One region of the Mycobacterium sp. pV006 genome, then DNA from elsewhere that is predicted to be linked to it. Evidence: riboswitches for the same ligand, from Rfam matches in the RefSeq annotation. Region 1 holds a riboswitch; each other region holds the start of a gene.
The links. A riboswitch is a leader RNA that binds a small molecule or an ion and turns the genes downstream of it on or off. The one in region 1 is predicted to bind cobalamin.
Positions count from the first base shown of each region.

Region 2: it holds a riboswitch for cobalamin, as region 1 does, so the genes downstream of both, ACAG25_RS09815 (ferredoxin) here and ACAG25_RS01680 (ABC transporter substrate-binding protein) in region 1, are expected to answer to the same signal.
Region 3: it holds a riboswitch for cobalamin, as region 1 does, so the genes downstream of both, metE (5-methyltetrahydropteroyltriglutamate--homocysteine S-methyltransferase) here and ACAG25_RS01680 (ABC transporter substrate-binding protein) in region 1, are expected to answer to the same signal.
Region 4: it holds a riboswitch for cobalamin, as region 1 does, so the genes downstream of both, ACAG25_RS12270 (energy-coupling factor ABC transporter permease) here and ACAG25_RS01680 (ABC transporter substrate-binding protein) in region 1, are expected to answer to the same signal.

Region 1 covers NZ_JBGGKT010000001.1:360,755-364,711, forward strand. Annotated here, with positions in the region: gene ACAG25_RS01675 (FecCD family ABC transporter permease) at 1-679, opposite strand, end outside; gene ACAG25_RS01680 (ABC transporter substrate-binding protein) at 706-1,731, opposite strand; cobalamin riboswitch at 1,770-1,898, opposite strand; gene ACAG25_RS01685 (GNAT family N-acetyltransferase) at 1,972-2,577, opposite strand; gene ACAG25_RS01690 (CBS domain-containing protein) at 2,599-3,027, opposite strand; gene ACAG25_RS01695 (ribonuclease Z) at 3,154-3,957, shown strand, end outside.
Region 2 covers NZ_JBGGKT010000005.1:69,684-73,640, reverse strand. Annotated here, with positions in the region: gene ACAG25_RS09820 (ABC transporter substrate-binding protein) at 1-13, opposite strand, end outside; cobalamin riboswitch at 45-241, opposite strand; gene ACAG25_RS09815 (ferredoxin) at 288-941, opposite strand; cobalamin riboswitch at 975-1,107, opposite strand; gene ACAG25_RS09810 (DEAD/DEAH box helicase) at 1,116-2,819, opposite strand; gene ACAG25_RS09805 (alpha/beta fold hydrolase) at 3,008-3,957, shown strand, end outside.
Region 3 covers NZ_JBGGKT010000022.1:36,910-40,866, forward strand. Annotated here, with positions in the region: gene ACAG25_RS23075 (CaiB/BaiF CoA transferase family protein) at 1-163, opposite strand, end outside; gene ACAG25_RS23080 (LLM class flavin-dependent oxidoreductase) at 178-1,545, opposite strand; gene ACAG25_RS23085 (GntR family transcriptional regulator) at 1,615-2,295, shown strand; cobalamin riboswitch at 2,363-2,557, shown strand; gene metE (5-methyltetrahydropteroyltriglutamate--homocysteine S-methyltransferase) at 2,678-3,957, shown strand, end outside.
Region 4 covers NZ_JBGGKT010000006.1:259,182-263,138, forward strand. Annotated here, with positions in the region: gene ACAG25_RS12265 (serine hydrolase) at 1-1,230, shown strand, start outside; cobalamin riboswitch at 1,245-1,447, shown strand; gene ACAG25_RS12270 (energy-coupling factor ABC transporter permease) at 1,486-2,199, shown strand; gene ACAG25_RS12275 (energy-coupling factor ABC transporter substrate-binding protein) at 2,196-2,543, shown strand; gene ACAG25_RS12280 (CbiQ family ECF transporter T component) at 2,540-3,286, shown strand; gene ACAG25_RS12285 (energy-coupling factor ABC transporter ATP-binding protein) at 3,279-3,957, shown strand, end outside.

The DNA.
Region 1 (3,957 bases):
CCAGCGACGACGCGGCGTCCTCGCCGAAAGTGAACGCGTCGAGGGTGCGTGCGTGACCGAGGCAGACCAGCAGCCCGGCACCGACGACGACGCCGCAGAGCAGGACCTCCGACCACGACACGCCGGCCAGCGATCCCAGCAGCCAGAACAGCACCCCCCGGGTCTGTTCGGCGTTGGCCGAGGACAGCACGATGAACGAGGTGAGCGCCGAGAACAGTTGTGTCGCAGCGACTCCGGCGAGCACCACCCGATCTGTGGTGCCTCCCGCGGCGTAGGCCAGCACCAGGACGAGCCCGAACGACGTCACCGCACCCAGAAACGCCCCGCCGGAAAGGGTGACCGCGGCGCCGCCGACCCCCAACACGACAATCAGCACCGCACCGGTCGACGCGCCGGAGGACACGCCGAGCACGAACGGATCGGCCAACGGGTTGCGCAGCAGCGACTGCAGGATCGCGCCGCACAGCGCCAGGCCGGTGCCGCAGATCGCGGCGAGCAGAGCCCGCGGCAACCGCAGTTCCCAGACGATGCCGTCCTGGATCCGACCGGCGCCCGACGGTCCGGCGCCGAGATGTTCGGCGACGATGCCGTACACGTCGCGCACCGATACCGCGGCGGCTCCGATGGTGATCGCCACGGCGATCGACGCCGTCAGCAGTACCGCTCCCAGCGTCCACATCGCCACAAGCGACGTTCCGCGCACGATCAGCCGCCGGAGGTGATCCCGAGCCGACGCAGACCGTCGGCGACCTTCTCCGCACCGTCGACGGTCCGGATCGACGGGTTGAGGTCGGCGCCGTTGACCACCAGATAGCGCTTCTCTTGCACCGCGGTCATCCGTGAGGTCACCGGATGTGTTTCCAGGAACTCGATTTTGGTGTCCAGCGCGTCGCCGTCGATGGTGCGCCGACTGAGGTCGGCCAGTACGAACGCGTCCGGATCCCGTTCGGCCACCGCCTCCCAACTGACCTGCGGCCATTCCTCGGTGGTGTCGGCGAAGACGTTGCCCGCACCCACGGCCTCGGCGATGACGCCGGAGGCTCCGCAGCACCCGGCCATGTACGGTGCCCGCAGGTCGGAGAACCAGAACACCAGGTCCGCCCCGGCCGGCGCGCCGGCCGCCCGCTGCATCCGCTGCTGCAGCTCGGCCACGAGCTGCTCGCCGCGCTCCCGGATGTCGAAAATCGCTGCCAGGTCCCGAATTTCGCCGTAAATGACATCCATCGTCAGGGGTGTGGTGCGGGCCCCGTCCTCGTTGACCGAGACCTTGCCGACGCAGTCGCTGGGCGCCAGATACGTGGGCACCCCGAGTTGTTCGAACTGGTCGCGGTCGGCCACCCCGCCGGGGCCGAGGGTGCCGCCGAACGACGCGGACACGAAATCGGGATCGGCGTCGAGCACGGTCTCCAGCGAAGGCTTGTTCTCGGCCAACCGGGGCACCCGGGCGTTGTCCTCGGCGAGGTTCGGCAGGACCGGGTCGGTCCAGGTGGCGGTGCCCACCATGCGGTCGGCGAGCCCGAGCGACAGCAGGATCTCCGCGGAGCCCTGGTTGAGCGCCACCGCACGCTGCGGCGGCGCCTCGACCACCACGTCGCGACCGCAGTTCTCGATGGTCAGTGGGAATCCCTGGGCGGCAACGCTTTCTGCGGCCCCGGCGGGGGCGGATCCCTCGGAGGAGGCACACGCCGACAAGAGCAGCAACAGCGAGGCCAGAGGGGCGAGCAGACGCACGGTGGGACATCCTTCGATGCGGGGCTCGAGCGCGGAGCCGTCAACGGGTCACCGACCGCAGGCATTCGGACTCGGGGACAGTGCCCCATACCGTTGCGCGTCAGTTCCGGAGTCGCACCGGATTCCCCTGCTGATCGGCCACCGACACTGTAGCCGCACCGATCACCGTGGCTGTCGCCACATCTGCCCTACCGTGGCTGCCGCCACATCTGCCCTACCGTGGCTGCCGCCACATCTGCCCTACCGTGGCTGTCGCCACATGGGCCACATCGGCGGCCCGCCGCCCGGTATGTGGAGCTCACCGGTCACCTCGAACCCGAACCGCATGTAGTAGGCGAGGTTGGATTCCTTGGTCGATTCCAGGTACGCCGGCGCGCCTTCGGCGTCGCAGCGGTCCAGACGTGAACGCATCAGCGCCTGCCCGAACCCGGCGCCGCGGACCGTCGGGTCGCTGCCGATGACGCCGAGATACCAGTGCGGCTCCTCGGGATGGTGCTGCTTCATCAGATCGGCCATCGCCTGACCCCGCCGCATGTGCCGACCCATCGCCAACAGGAACGCCGGCATCATCCGGAGTTCCTCGCGCGGCGTCTGCTTCCAGCGGCCCGGTGGATCCCACAGCGCGGCCGCGCCGAGCGTCCCGTCGCGGTCGGCGACCTCGGTGGCCTCCCCGGCCAGGAAGTGATGGCGTGCCATCGCGGCGAACACTCGCGGCAACGCGCGGGCCCGGTGCGCGTCGTCGGGCATCATCCACGTCATCACCGGGTCGTCGAAGAAGGCTCGGCCCAGCACCCGCGACAGGAGTTTCACGTCGGCGCGGCGGGCAGGCGCGACTGCGATCGTCATCGATGTTCAGACTAAGCGGCGTCAGCCCTGGGTGATGTAGGCCTGCAGCTGCCGGTGTTCGTGTTCGAGTTCCTCCATGCGGGTCTTGACCACGTCGCCGATGCTGACGATGCCGGCCAGCCGCCCGTCGACGAGCACCGGGACGTGCCGGACCCGGTTGGTCGTCATCAACGCCGCCAGGCTGTCGACGGAGTCATCGGGCGAACACGTCGCCACCAGGGCCGTCATGATGTGGGCGACAGGGCGCCGCAGCAGGTCCGCACCGAGCTCCGGGAGTTTGCGCACCACGTCGCGCTCGGACACGATGCCCTGCACTCCGTCCGGTGACACCACGACCATCGCCCCGATGTTCTGGACGGCCAACTCCGTCAGCAGACCGGCGACGGACGTCTCGGGGGTGATCGTCGCCACCGCACTCCCCTTGCTGCGCAGTACATCGGCGATACGCATGGCAACCTCCAGGTGACCCAGCTCACACTGCCGTCCCACCAGGCTAGAGGCCCGGCCCCGTCCCAGCCAACCCCCGGAACGGTCAATCCGGCCCTGCGCCGCGCGGTTGACGGTATATGTGGCCGCATGATCGAAGTCACTCTCCTCGGAACCGGCAGCCCCATCCCCGACGCGCACCGCGCGGGTCCCTCGACCCTCGTCCGGGCGGGTGAGCAGATCTTCCTGGTCGATTGCGGACGCGGAGTGCTGCAGCGCGCGGCCGCGGTCGGGGTGGGCGCCAACAACCTGACCGCCCTGCTGATCACCCATCTGCACAGTGACCACATCACCGATCTCGCCGACGTGCTGATCACCCGGTGGGTGTCGAACTTCGATCCGGACATGCCGCCCCTGCCGATCATCGGTCCCCCGGGTATCGCCGAGGTCGTCGAATCCACGTTGCGCGCGATGCGTTTCGACATCGGCTACCGCATCGACCATCACGACGATCTGACCGCCCCGCCGCAGGTCGAGATCGAGGAGGTCACCGAGGGGGTGGTGTGGGGTCGAGAAGGTGTGCAGATCCGTGTCGCCCCCACCGACCACCGCCCGGTGACGCCGACGATCGGGTTCCGCGTCGAGCACGCCGGGGCGTCGGTGGTCCTGGCCGGGGACACCGTGCCGTGCGCGTCCCTCGACGAACTGGCCGACGGGGCGGGCGCGCTGGTGCACACCGTGATCCGTCAGGACCTGATCGACGCGCTGCCGATCCAGCGGTTCCGCGACATCTGCGGCTATCACTCCTCGGTCGAACAGGCCGCCGAGACCGCCGCGCGCGCCGGGGTGGGGATCCTGATCCTGACCCACTATGTGCCGGCCATCCAGCCCGGCCAGGAGGAGGACTGGCGCGCGCTGGCGGCCACGGCGTTCGATCGGCAGATCGAGATCGGC
Region 2 (3,957 bases), on a different contig from region 1:
ATGCATAGGCCACTGTCAGCCCGCCTCTCCAGATCCTCGTGGATGGGGTACTTCGTCGCCGTGGCCGGTCTCCTGGCTGACGGGCATACCGCGAGCGTTCCGCCTTCCCAAGGCCGGTGGGCCTCAGTGGCCCCACCGCGGGTCAGCGCGGTGGGAAGGAACGTCGCAATCCCGATCACAGTGGCGAGGGCCGCGCCGGTGTCACACCGGCTTCCCGTTCACCACGGCTTGCGGTGACGTTAACAGCTGACGGGCCGGGACGGGCGGCAGGGTCGGTGGGCTGCGTCTCAGGTGCGCGGCGGCGTCTGCACCGCGCGGCCGGATCCGGCGGCGCGGGAGGTCCACGACGCTACGAGCGCCGGCGCGTCGTCGGGTTCGACCGGACCCCACCAGTCGTCGTCGGGGTGGACGGCGACCACGGGTGCGTGGTTGCACGGGTACAGGCAGCCGGTCTGGGTGACCAGCACCTCGTCGTCGCCGAGCCTGCGGGCTTTGAGCGCTTCGGCGATGGCCTGTGCGGTGGCCGCGGAACCCTTTGCGGTGCACCGCGGTCCGCGGCAGACGAGGACGTGACGTCCGAACGAGGGGAGGTCCTCCCAGGCGGGGGAGGTCAGCCCGGACTCCCAGCCGGTGACCGCGCCGCTGACGGTCTCGACCGTGAGCAGACCCTTGTTTCGGCGCACCCAGTCCCCGGCGATACGCCGCAACCACGACCGGGCCGGAGCCGGCGCCGCACCCACCGGCAGCGGCAGCAGCCGGACCGCTGAACCCGGTGTGGCGGCGGCGATGTCGTCGAGGACGTCGAACAGCGTCGGGGTGGCCAGCTGCAGATAGGCCAGGCGTGCCCCGATGTTCTCGGCGAGTTGGGTCGCTTCGGTGTGGCGGGCGTGCGCGTCGGCGCCCATCCCGACGAGGACGAGGTGACGGCTGCGGTCGGTCATCGACCCACCCCTTCTCGGGGAGTTCCGCCCCGGTGGAAAGGAATCGGCGAGGGCGAGTGTCTGGCTCACGAGATGTCGTCTCGCACACAGTGGCGGTACCGCGCCGGAATCGCACCGGACTTCCTCTGACCAGCGCCGAAGGACAGCCGACTGTAGCAGGCGGTCAGCAGCCGGTCAGGCCGTCAGCTCGCGCTGCAGCACCCGGACCGCCTCGATGCGGGCCTGCAGTTGTTCGCGCGTGGCGGCGGCCACCGGCGGTCCGCCGCAGCGCCGCCGCAGCTCGTTGTGGATCCAGCCGTGTGGGCGTCCGGTGCGGTGATGGGCCAGCGACACCAGCGTGTTGAGTTCGGTGCGCAGCTCGCGCAGCTGTCCGTGTGTGGTCCTCGGAACCGCGGGACCGCCTGCTTCGGTGCGTTTGGTGAGCTGCTCTTCTTGCCTGCGGCGCAACAGATCTCGCATCGACTCCGCGTCGAGTAACCCGGGGATGCCGAGATAGTCGGCCTCCTCGTCGCTGCCGGCCGGGGTGGCCGTACCGAACGACGACCCGTCGAAGATCACCTGATCGAGTTCGGCGTCGGCGCCGAGGTACTCGATCTTGTTCTCCTCCTCGCCGGGCTCGTCGCGCTTCTGCTCCCGTAACTCCGCGTCGAGCGGGTCCTCGAGCGTCTCGCGGTGCGGCTTGCCGAGCACGTGGTTGCGCTGGGCCTCCATCTCGCTGGCCAGCAGCAGCAGGTTGGGCACCGACGGCAGGAAGATGCTCGCGGTCTCCCCGGGACGGCGCGACCGGACGAACCGGCCGATCGCCTGGGCGAAGAACAACGGCGTCGACGCGCTCGTGGCGTACACGCCGACCGCCAGGCGCGGCACGTCGACGCCCTCGGAGACCATGCGCACCGCCACCAGCCACCGCGACGTGCCCGCCGAGTACTCCGAGATGCGGTCCGAGGCACCCTTGTCGTCGGAGAGCACCACCGTCGCCGGTTCGCCGGTGATCTTGAGCAGCAGCTCGGCGTAGGCCCGAGCGGTGGTCTGGTCGGAGGCGATGATCATGCCGCCGGCGTCGGGCACGTGCTGCCGCAGGCCCTGCAGACGCTTGTCGGCCGCCGCGATCACCGCGGGCATCCATTCGCCCTTCGGGTCCAACGCCGTCTTCCACGCCCGCGCGGTCTGCTCGGCGGTCAACGGTTCCCCGAGCCGGGCGGCGTGCTCCTCCCCGGCGCTGTCGCGCCACCGGGCCTCACCCGAGTACGCCATGAACATCACCGGCCGGACCACCCCGTCGGCCAGGGCGTCGCTGTAGCCGTAGGTGTAGTCGGCCCTGGAGCGGGCGAACCCGTCCGGGCCGGTCTCGTAGGTGACGAACGGGATCGCGCTGTCGTCGCTGCGGAACGGTGTTCCGGTCAGCGCCAGACGCCGGGTCGCGTCGTCGAATGCCTCGCGGATGGCGTCGCCCCAGCTCTTGGCGTCGCCGCCGTGGTGGATCTCGTCGAAGACCACCAGAGTCTTGCGGTTCTCGGTGCGCACCCGATGGCGCGACGGGTGGGTGGCGACCTGGGCGTAGGTGACGACGACGCCGTGGTACTCCGAGGACGTCTGGGCGTTGGAGTTGGAGAACTTCGGGTCCAGGGCGATGCCGTGCCGCGCGGCCGCCTGCGCCCACTGGATCTTCAGGTGCTCGGTGGGCACGACGATCGTGATCGTCTCGACGGTGCCCTCGGCGAGCAGTTCGGAGACGATGCGCAGCGCGAAGGTGGTCTTACCGGCGCCGGGCGTGGCCACGGCGAGGAAGTCCCGGGGCTTGGCGGTCAGGTATTTGACCAGTGCCCGTCGCTGCCAGCCCCGCAACGCCTGGGTGCTGGGCGCTGCGTCAGCCCGCACCCACGACTCCTTTCCTGAACCGGAAATGCAGTCTAGGGCAGGCGGTTCCGCGAATGCATCCAACGCGGCGTGTCCGGTCCGGCGTGTCCGCCCGGCAGGCGTTGCGACCTCAGATTGTGAACTACGTCACATCGTCGGCCGTGCCGTGCCACGCTGATGGGGACGCACTCTCGAACGGGGACGAGAAGATGGTGTTCAGGCGCGCACGGCGGTCGGCCACGCTGCTGCTCGCCTCGGCGCTGTTGGCCGCGACGGCGGTGCTGCCCCCGGTAGGCAGCGCCGAGACCACCGTGGTGATCCCCGGGGCGTCGCTGTTCAAGTCGCTCAACCCGCGCTATCCGGCGATCGCGGCCACCTATCCGCAGATCGGCCGCCACTTCCACGGCGACGAGCACCCGCTGGTGGTCGACTACTCCCAGGACCCCTTCACGTTCGACCGGTCGCTGCGCGACGGGGTGGAGCGGGCGCGCGAGATGGTCCGGGATCTCGAGGGTGACGTCGTGATCGTCGGAGAGTCGATGGGCAGCATGGTCGCCACCCGGCTGGCCGAGGAATTCGCCGCCGATGCGCCGACGTCGAGGAACCTCCGGCTCGTGTTGATCGCCCCACCCGAGCCGGGCGCGGCGCGTCTCTTCAAGGAGGGCGCCTTCGTCCCGCTGCTGAACTACCGGGTGCGACGCATGCCCGAGCTGCCGTACCCGACCACGGTCGTCGTCGGTGAGTACGACCCGTGGGCCGACCCGCCGGACCGGCCGTGGAACCTGGTCGCGATGGCCAATGCCGTGTTGGGCTTCTTCTACGTCCACGGGCCGCCCTCCTGGCAGATCGACCCGGCCGACATCCCGCCGGAGAACGTCACCGTCTCCGGCAACGTCACCCGATACTTCGTGCCGACCCCGCAGCTGCCGCTGACCCGGCCGCTGCGCGACCTCGGTGTCCCCGACGGGGTGGTCGACGTCGCCGACTCGATCCTGCGTCCCGTCATCGACGCCGGCTACCGCCGCCACGACGAGCCCGGCGACACCCGGCCGTATCTGTCGGAGGGCCGGCTGCTCCGCGGCGACGGCGAGGAACCGGACCTCGGGCCCCAACGTCGGCGCAGCGAGAGCGGGTCGCATGCCGACCGGAGTCCGCGCGC
Region 3 (3,957 bases), on a different contig from region 1:
TCAGGCCGACACCGTCGCGCTGATTGCCCCAGGACCGTATCGGGTCGCCGTGACGCGGTTGTTCGACCTTGATCACCTCGGCTCCGAACTCCCCGAGGTAGGTCGCGGCCAGCGGGGCGGCGGCCAGGGTCGCGAAGTCGAGAACCCGCACCCCCTCGAGCATCTGCCGCGAGGCCATCAGGCGGTGGCGCCCATGCCGGTGGCCACGGGACGATCCAGTCCCAGATGACCGCGCAGCGTCGAGGCCTCGTAGGCGGTGCGGAACAGTCCGCGTCGCTGCAGCTCGGGCACCACCATGCGCACCACGTCCTCGAACGCTCCCGGCATGTGCGTCGCGGCCAGGACGAACCCGTCACAGGCCTCGGCCTCGAACCACTCGGCCATCTGGTCAGCGACCTGCTCCCCGGTACCGACGAACCGCGGTCCCTGCAACAGGGTGGCGCGGTGCCCGGCGAGGTCGCGGATGGTCACGGTGTCGCCGCCGATGTGTTTGCGGATGTTCTGCACCAAGCCCCGGATACCGGACACCGACGCGATGAGCTCGTCGGTGATCGGGTCGTCGAGGTCGTGCTGCGCGAAGTCGTGGTTCATCAGCTCCGACAACAGCGTCAGCGAGGCCATCGGGTCGACGAGGTCGTGCAAGAACATCGCCTCGCGTTCCTTGGCGTGTGACTCGCTCTCCCCGACCACCGCGTAGGCCATCGGGCAGATCTTGACCTTGGCCGGGTCGCGGCCGGCGTCGGCGATGCGGGCCTTCTGGTCGGCGTAGTGCTCGGCGGCTATGGCCAGTCCGGGGTCGCCGGTGAAGATCAATTCGGCCCAGCGCGAGGCGAAGTCGCGGCCGCGGCCGGAGGATCCGGCCTGCAGGATGACCGGTCGTCCCTGCGGCGTCCGCGGCACGGTCAGCGGCCCTCGCGCGGAAAAGTACCGCCCGGTGTACCCCAGTTCGCGCACCTTGCCGGGGTCCGCGTACAGGCCGCCGGCACGGTCGTGCAGGACCGCACCGTCCTCCCAGGTGTCCCACAAGCCGGTGACGACGTCGAGGAATTCGTCGGCGCGGTCGTAGCGCTCGTCGTGGCCGAGGTGGGCGTCCACGCCGAAGTTCTGTGCCTCGCTGTCGTTGACCGACGTGACGACATTCCAGGCCGCCCGGCCACCGGAGAGGTGGTCCAGAGTCGCGAAGGTGCGCGCGACGTGGAACGGCAGGTAGTAGGTCGTCGAGTAGGTGGCACCCAATCCGATCCGTGAGGTGGACTGGGCCAACACCCCGAGGATGACGCTGAGGTCGAGCTTGACGGGGCGTGCGCCGTAACGCACGGCCTCGGCGACCGAGCCCCCATAGATTCCGGGCATCGCCAACCGGTCGTCGAAGAACATCAGGTCGAAGCAACCTTCTTCTAGCTGTCGGCCGACCTTCGCGTAGTACGAGGCGTCCAGGTAGCCGTGCTCGGTGGCGGGGTGGCGCCACGAGCCGGCGTACACCGAAGTGCTTCCGGCCTGCATGAAAGCCACCAGGGACATCTTGTCGGTGCGTCGCTGAGCCATAGTCTGGAATCTAACATTTGATATATCAGGTATCAAATGTGAAGTGTGTCATGTTGCTAAACTCCGACCATGACGGGAGCGGTCGACATCGGCGGGACGGTCCGCGAACGCGCCGCCCGCGAACTGCGCGATCGCATCCTCACGGGGGCTCTGCCCGCGGGAAGCCGCATCGATCTCGACGCGATCACCGAGGAATTCGCCACCAGTCGCACCCCCGTGCGCGAGGCCCTTCTGGAACTCTCCTTCGAGGGTCTGGTCCGGGTGGCCCCCCGCAGTGGCATCACCGTGATCGGGATCAGCCCTGCCGACGTCCTGGACAGCTTTACGATCCTCGGCGTGCTCACCGGTCAGGCCGCGGCGTGGGCCGCCGAGCGGGTCAGCTCCGAGGAACTGGCCCACCTGCGCGAACTCGCCGCCGGTGTGGCCGCGCATTCCGGGGACGATGCGATCGGCGAGGCGAATTGGTTGTTCCACCAAGCCATTCACCGTGCAGCGCACTCGCCGCGACTGATGACCCAGATCAAACAGGCCGCGCGCGTCGTGCCGACCAACTTCCTGGTGCTGTTCCCCGAGCACGAGAAGCACTCGCTGTCCGAACACGAGGAACTGCTCGAAGCACTCGAGCGGCGCGACGGCGACCACGCGCGCGCCATCGCCGAACGGCACGTCCTGGAAGCGGGTCGCTCGCTGGTCGAATGGCTGGACCGGCGCCGGGCCGACGAGTCGGCGAGGCGGCCCGAAGCGCGATAGAGGTACGCTGCTGGCGCAGCTGGTTTGACCGGCGCGGCCTCTTCGCGAGAACCGCGTCGGACATCGAGCGCCGCACGCTGACACAGGTGCGGACGCGAGAGGGAACCCGGTGAGAATCCGGGACTGTCCCGCAGCGGTATGCAGGAACGACCGCCGTCACACGCACTGGCCCTTCACGGGCTGGGAAGCGACGGCCAGTAGGTGCACGAGATGTCGTGCGCGCCTGCGAGTCCGAAGACCTGCCGGCTGTACCGGGCGCGCCGCGTCCGGTGGTTCATCGCCTCGTGGAGTGGGCGTCGGCCGAAACGGACACCGCTGGGTGCTCCGTGCTCGGTCCGGCGTCCGTCGGCGATGACCTCCCGTCGCACCAACAGGACATGTGATGACCGAAGTTCACCCGTTCACCGCCACCATCCTCGGTTCGCCGCGCATCGGCCCCAACCGTGAGCTCAAGCGCGCCGTCGAAAAGTACTGGGCCGCAGCCCTCGACCGCTCCGAGCTGGAAACCGTCGCCGCAGAGATCCGGCGCAACACCTGGGCGTCGCTCAGCGCGGCCGGCCTGGACTCCGTGCCGGTGAACACCTTCTCCTACTACGACCAGATGCTCGACACCGCGGTGCTGTTCGACGCGCTGCCCGATCCCGTCGCGGGGGTGAGCGACGAACTCGACCGCTACTTCGCCGCCGCGCGCGGGGGGACCTACGACGGCGCTGACATCGCGCCGCTGGAGATGACGAAGTGGTTCGACACCAACTACCACTACCTCGTTCCCGAGATCGGTCCGGACACCCGGTTCCGCTTGAACCCCAGCAAAGTGCTGAGCGAACTGGAAGAAGCTCGGGCGCAGGATATTCCGGCGCGGCCTGTGCTCATCGGACCGATCACGTTCCTCGCACTCAGCAAGGCGGTCGGCGACACCGGTGTGCCGCTGGACCGGCTCGCCGACCTCACCGTCGTCTACGCGGAACTTCTCGCCCTGCTCGCCGAGCGGGGCGTGGAGTGGGTCCAGATCGACGAGCCCGTGCTCGTCACCGACACCCTTGACGATGTCGCCGGCCTGGTCCAGCAGACCTACGACACACTCGGTCGCTCGGCCGCTCGACCCGCGATCTTCGTGGCGACCTATTTCGGCCACCTGACCGATGCCCTACCCGCGCTGGCCGACACGCCCGTGGAGGCGATCGGCGTCGATCTCGTCGCCGGATCGGCCACGGCGGTGGCGGCGGTTCCCGCGCTGACGAACAAGACCGTCGTCGCCGGCATCGTGGATGGTCGCAACGTCTGGCGCACCGATCTGCAGGCCGCGCTGACCACCGTTGCGTCGCTGCGGGATTCGGTCGGGACACTGGCCGTGTCCACGTCGTGCTCGACCCTGCATGTTCCCTACACCCTGGATGCGGAAGACGACATCGACGCGGACTTGCGCAGCTGGCTGGCGTTCGGATTCGAGAAGGTCACCGAGGTCGTCGCGCTGGCCCGCGGGCTCAGGGACGGCCGCGACGCCATCGCGGCCGAGATCGCCGCGTCCGACGCCGCGATCGCGTCCCGCAGCGCGGATCCCCGGCTGAACAACGCCGACATACGGTCGCGGCTGGCCGCGATCTCCGCGTCGGGCACCCGCCGCGGCGCACCCGACCGGCGTCGCGCCGCACAACAGGAACG
Region 4 (3,957 bases), on a different contig from region 1:
GCCTACGGCGTCCCCATCGCGATCAACACCCCGCAGGGACTGCGCGCCAAGCAGACGATGGACATGCTCAACAGCGACTGGCCCATCGGCGAGAACGGCATCCGGACGCTGGCCGCCCCGGAGCTCGTCGAGCACGTCGGGGTCACGCTGGACCGCATGTGGTGGGACCGCCCGTTCACCGTCACCGACGTCGACGTCGGCGCCGGAAACGCCACCCTGCACGTCACCACGTCCTACGGGGTCGGCCAGGTCATCGAGCTCCGCACCGACGACGCGTCGATGGTCGACCGATTCGCGGTGACGCTGGTCGAGCCGGAGATCCGGCAGTTCTCCGACGTCGACGCCGCGCTCACCTCTTCCGGAGCGCGCTACTCCTACCAGGTGGCCAAGGTCGTCGACGGGCGCTGCGAGAAGGTCGCCGGCACCAACACCGAGTTGTCGCTGCCGCTGGCATCGATCTTCAAGCTCTACGTGCTGCTCGCGGTCGCCGAGGCCGTCGAGAGCGGGACCGTGCGGTGGGACGACACCCTGACGATCACCGCACAGGCCAAGGCCGTGGGTTCCTCCGGCTTCGACAAGCTGCCCCCGGGCGCGACGGTCTCGGTACGCGACGCCGCCCAGCAGATGATCTCGGCCAGCGACAACATGGCCACCGACCTGCTGATCGAGCGCCTCGGACCCGGCGCGGTCGAGCGCGCCCTGGTCACCGCGGGGCACCACGACCCGGCCAGCATGACGCCGTTCCCGACGATGCACGAGCTGTTCTCCGTCGGCTGGGGACGCCCGGACGTGCGCGAACAGTGGAAAGAGGCGTCTCCGCAGAAACGCGCCCAGTTGCTGCAGCAGGTCAAGTCGCGGCCGTACGAACCCGACCCCGAACGCGCACACGAGCCGGCGTCGGCCATCGGCGCCGAGTGGTACGGCAGCGCCGCCGACATCTGCCGGTTACACGCCGCCCTGCAGGAATCCGCGGTCGGCGAGGCCGCTCCGGTCCGCGACATCCTCTCCGCGATCCCCGGCATCGACCTGGACCGCCAGACCTGGCCCTACATCGGTGCCAAGGCCGGCAATCTGCCGGGCGACCTGACCTTCAGCTGGTACGCCGTGGACCGCACCGGGCAGCCCTGGGTGCTCAGCATGCAATCGAACTGGCCGAAGTACCGCAGCCAGACCGCGGCGGCGTGGCTGTTGTCGATGGCCGAGCAGATGTTCGGTCTCGTCGCCCCCTGACCCCCGACCCGGGGGTACGCTCCACCTGCTGCGGTGTACGGGAACCCGGTGTGAATCCGGGGCGGCCCTCGCCACTGTGAACGGGAAGTCGGTGCCCTCCATGCCACTGCCCGCGCGTCTCGCGTGGGTGGGAAGGCGGGTACCGGCGTTTCGGCCCACCTCGGGTGTGCCGGTGGATCCGTGAGCCAGGAGACCGGCCGCGGCACCGACACACGATGCCCACGAGGTGCTGGGCAGAAAGGCGCAGCAGTAACAATGCACATCGCAGAAGGCTTTCTTCCGCCGGCGCACGCGCTGGCCTGGACCGTGGCGGCGGCACCGTTCGTCGTCTACGGAGCCAGGCAGGTCGTCGTCACCGTCAAACGCCATCCGTCCTCGGGTCCGCTGCTCGCGGCGGTCGGCGCGTTCTCGTTCGTCATGTCGGCGATCAAGCTGCCGTCGGTGACCGGATCGAGTTCGCACCCGACCGGCACCGGCCTGGGCACCGCGATCTTCCGGCCCCCGGTGATGGCGTTCCTCGGCACGATCGTCCTGCTCTTCCAGGCTCTGCTGCTGGCCCACGGCGGCATCACCACGCTCGGCGCGAACGCGTTCTCGATGGCGATCGCAGGGCCGTGGGCCGGGTTCGCGGTGTTCTTCGCGCTGCGCCGCGCCGGGGTGGGTGTGCTGCCCGCGGTGTTCGCGCTGGCATTCGTCGCCGACCTGGTCACCTACCTCGTCACCAGCATCCAGCTGGCACTGGCGTTCCCGGCCGCCGAGGGCGGTGTCGGGGAGAGCCTGGTGGAGTTCCTCGGCGTCTTCGCGTTGACCCAGGTGCCGCTCGCGATCGTCGAGGGGCTGATCACCGTGGTGGTGGTGCGTGTGTTGATGCAGGTGGCGTCCTCTGAACTGCTGAACCTCGGCTTTCTGAAGGGCGCCGAGGTTCCGGCCGGCGCCGAACCGACCGACCGCACGGAGGTCGGCAAATGAGCGCCCGCACCGACAGGTCCGCGCGCAGCGGGTCGATCCTGGTCCTGACCGCCGTGCTGCTGTTCCTCGCAGCCGCCGTCGCGGTCGGCTCACTGTTCTACGGCTACTCCCGCGACGCCGAAGCCGAGTTCGGCGGCGCCGACGGGCAGGCCGAAGAGGTGATCACGGTCATCCAGGAGGACTACGAACCCTGGTTCTCCCCGCTGGTCGGAGAGCTGCCCGGCGAGGTCGAGTCCGGGTTGTTCGCGTTGCAGGCCGGGGTCGGCGGCATCGTCCTGGGCAGCGCGATCGGCTGGTACGCCGGTCGTCGCCGTGGCCGCAGCGAGGCGCAGAGCGGGGGGTGAACCCGCTCGATCTCAGCGCGGCCCGCAACCGCTGGTCGGGGCACCCGGCTGCCGAGAAGTTGTTCCTCTACGGCGGGCTGCTGCTGTGCGCGATGCTGCTGCCGCCGCGGACCGGGGCACCGTTGATCCTCGTCGCGGTCGCGGTGGCCACGCTCGCGCTGGCGCGGGTTCCGGTCCGCACCTTCACACTCGCGCTGGCCGGGCCCATGGTGTTCATCGCGCTGGGCTCCGTGCCGATCGCGGTCAGCCTGCGCGGCGGACCGCACCTGGAGCCCGGCGGTGTCGATCTCGCGATCGACACAGCGCTGCGTGCGATCGCCGCGTCGGCGGCCACCATCGGTCTGGCGATGACGACGTTGATGGCCGATCTGCTGGATCTGGCGCGCCGCGCCGGGGTCCCGGCGGCGCTGTGTCATGTCATCGACCTGACCTACCGGCAGGTGGGAATCCTGCTGCGCTCCGCCCGGATGGCGCGCGACGCGGTGGCGCTGCGTCTGGGGCTGCGCCGGCCGCGCGATGCGATCGCGGTCATCGGCGCCCAGTTCGCGCTGATCTTCGTCCGCGGCACCGACCGCGCCCGCGCGATGTCCGAGGCGATGTCACTGCGCGCCGAACCGGGGATGACCGCGGTGCTCACCGCGGACCACCCGGTGCGTCGGGTGCGTCTCGCCGTGATCGCGGCAATGCTCGGCGGTCTCGCCGCGACCGCGGTCCTGAGCTCGAGGATGTGGACCGGTGGGTGACGACCGGTCCGGCGCACTGGAGTTGCGCGACGTCGGTTTCGGGTACCCGCGGGGCCCGCGGATCCTCGACGGGGTCGACCTGGCGCTGCGGCCCGGTCAGCGGATCGCGCTGCTGGGCGCCAACGGATCGGGCAAGACCACCCTGCTGCGCATCCTGGTGGGTCTGCTCAGGCCGACGACCGGTTCGGTGATGCTGGACGGCACCGCGGTCGACGGGTCGCGGGCCGCGCGCACGCGTCTACGCAGCCGGATGCAGATGGTGCTGCAGGAACCCGACGACCAGATCGTCGGTGCCACCGTGCGCGCCGACGTGTCGTTCGGGCCGATGAACATGGGCCTGGACAGAGCCGAGGTGCTCGAGCGCGTCGACACCGCGATGACCGCACTGGGAGTGGCCGACCTCGCCGACCACACGCCCACCCATCTGTCGTTCGGGCAGCGCAAACGGGTGGCGATTGCCGGAGCGGTGGCGATGCGACCCGGCGTGCTGCTGCTCGACGAGGCCACCGCCGGTCTGGATCCGCGCGCTGTGGACGATCTGTTGCAGACGCTGACCACGCTGTCCGACACCGGGACGGCCGTGGTCTTGGCCACCCACGACGTCGACGTCGCCTGGGCCTGGTCGCAGGAGTCGTTGGTGCTGCACGACGCGATGCTGCGCCGCGGCAAGA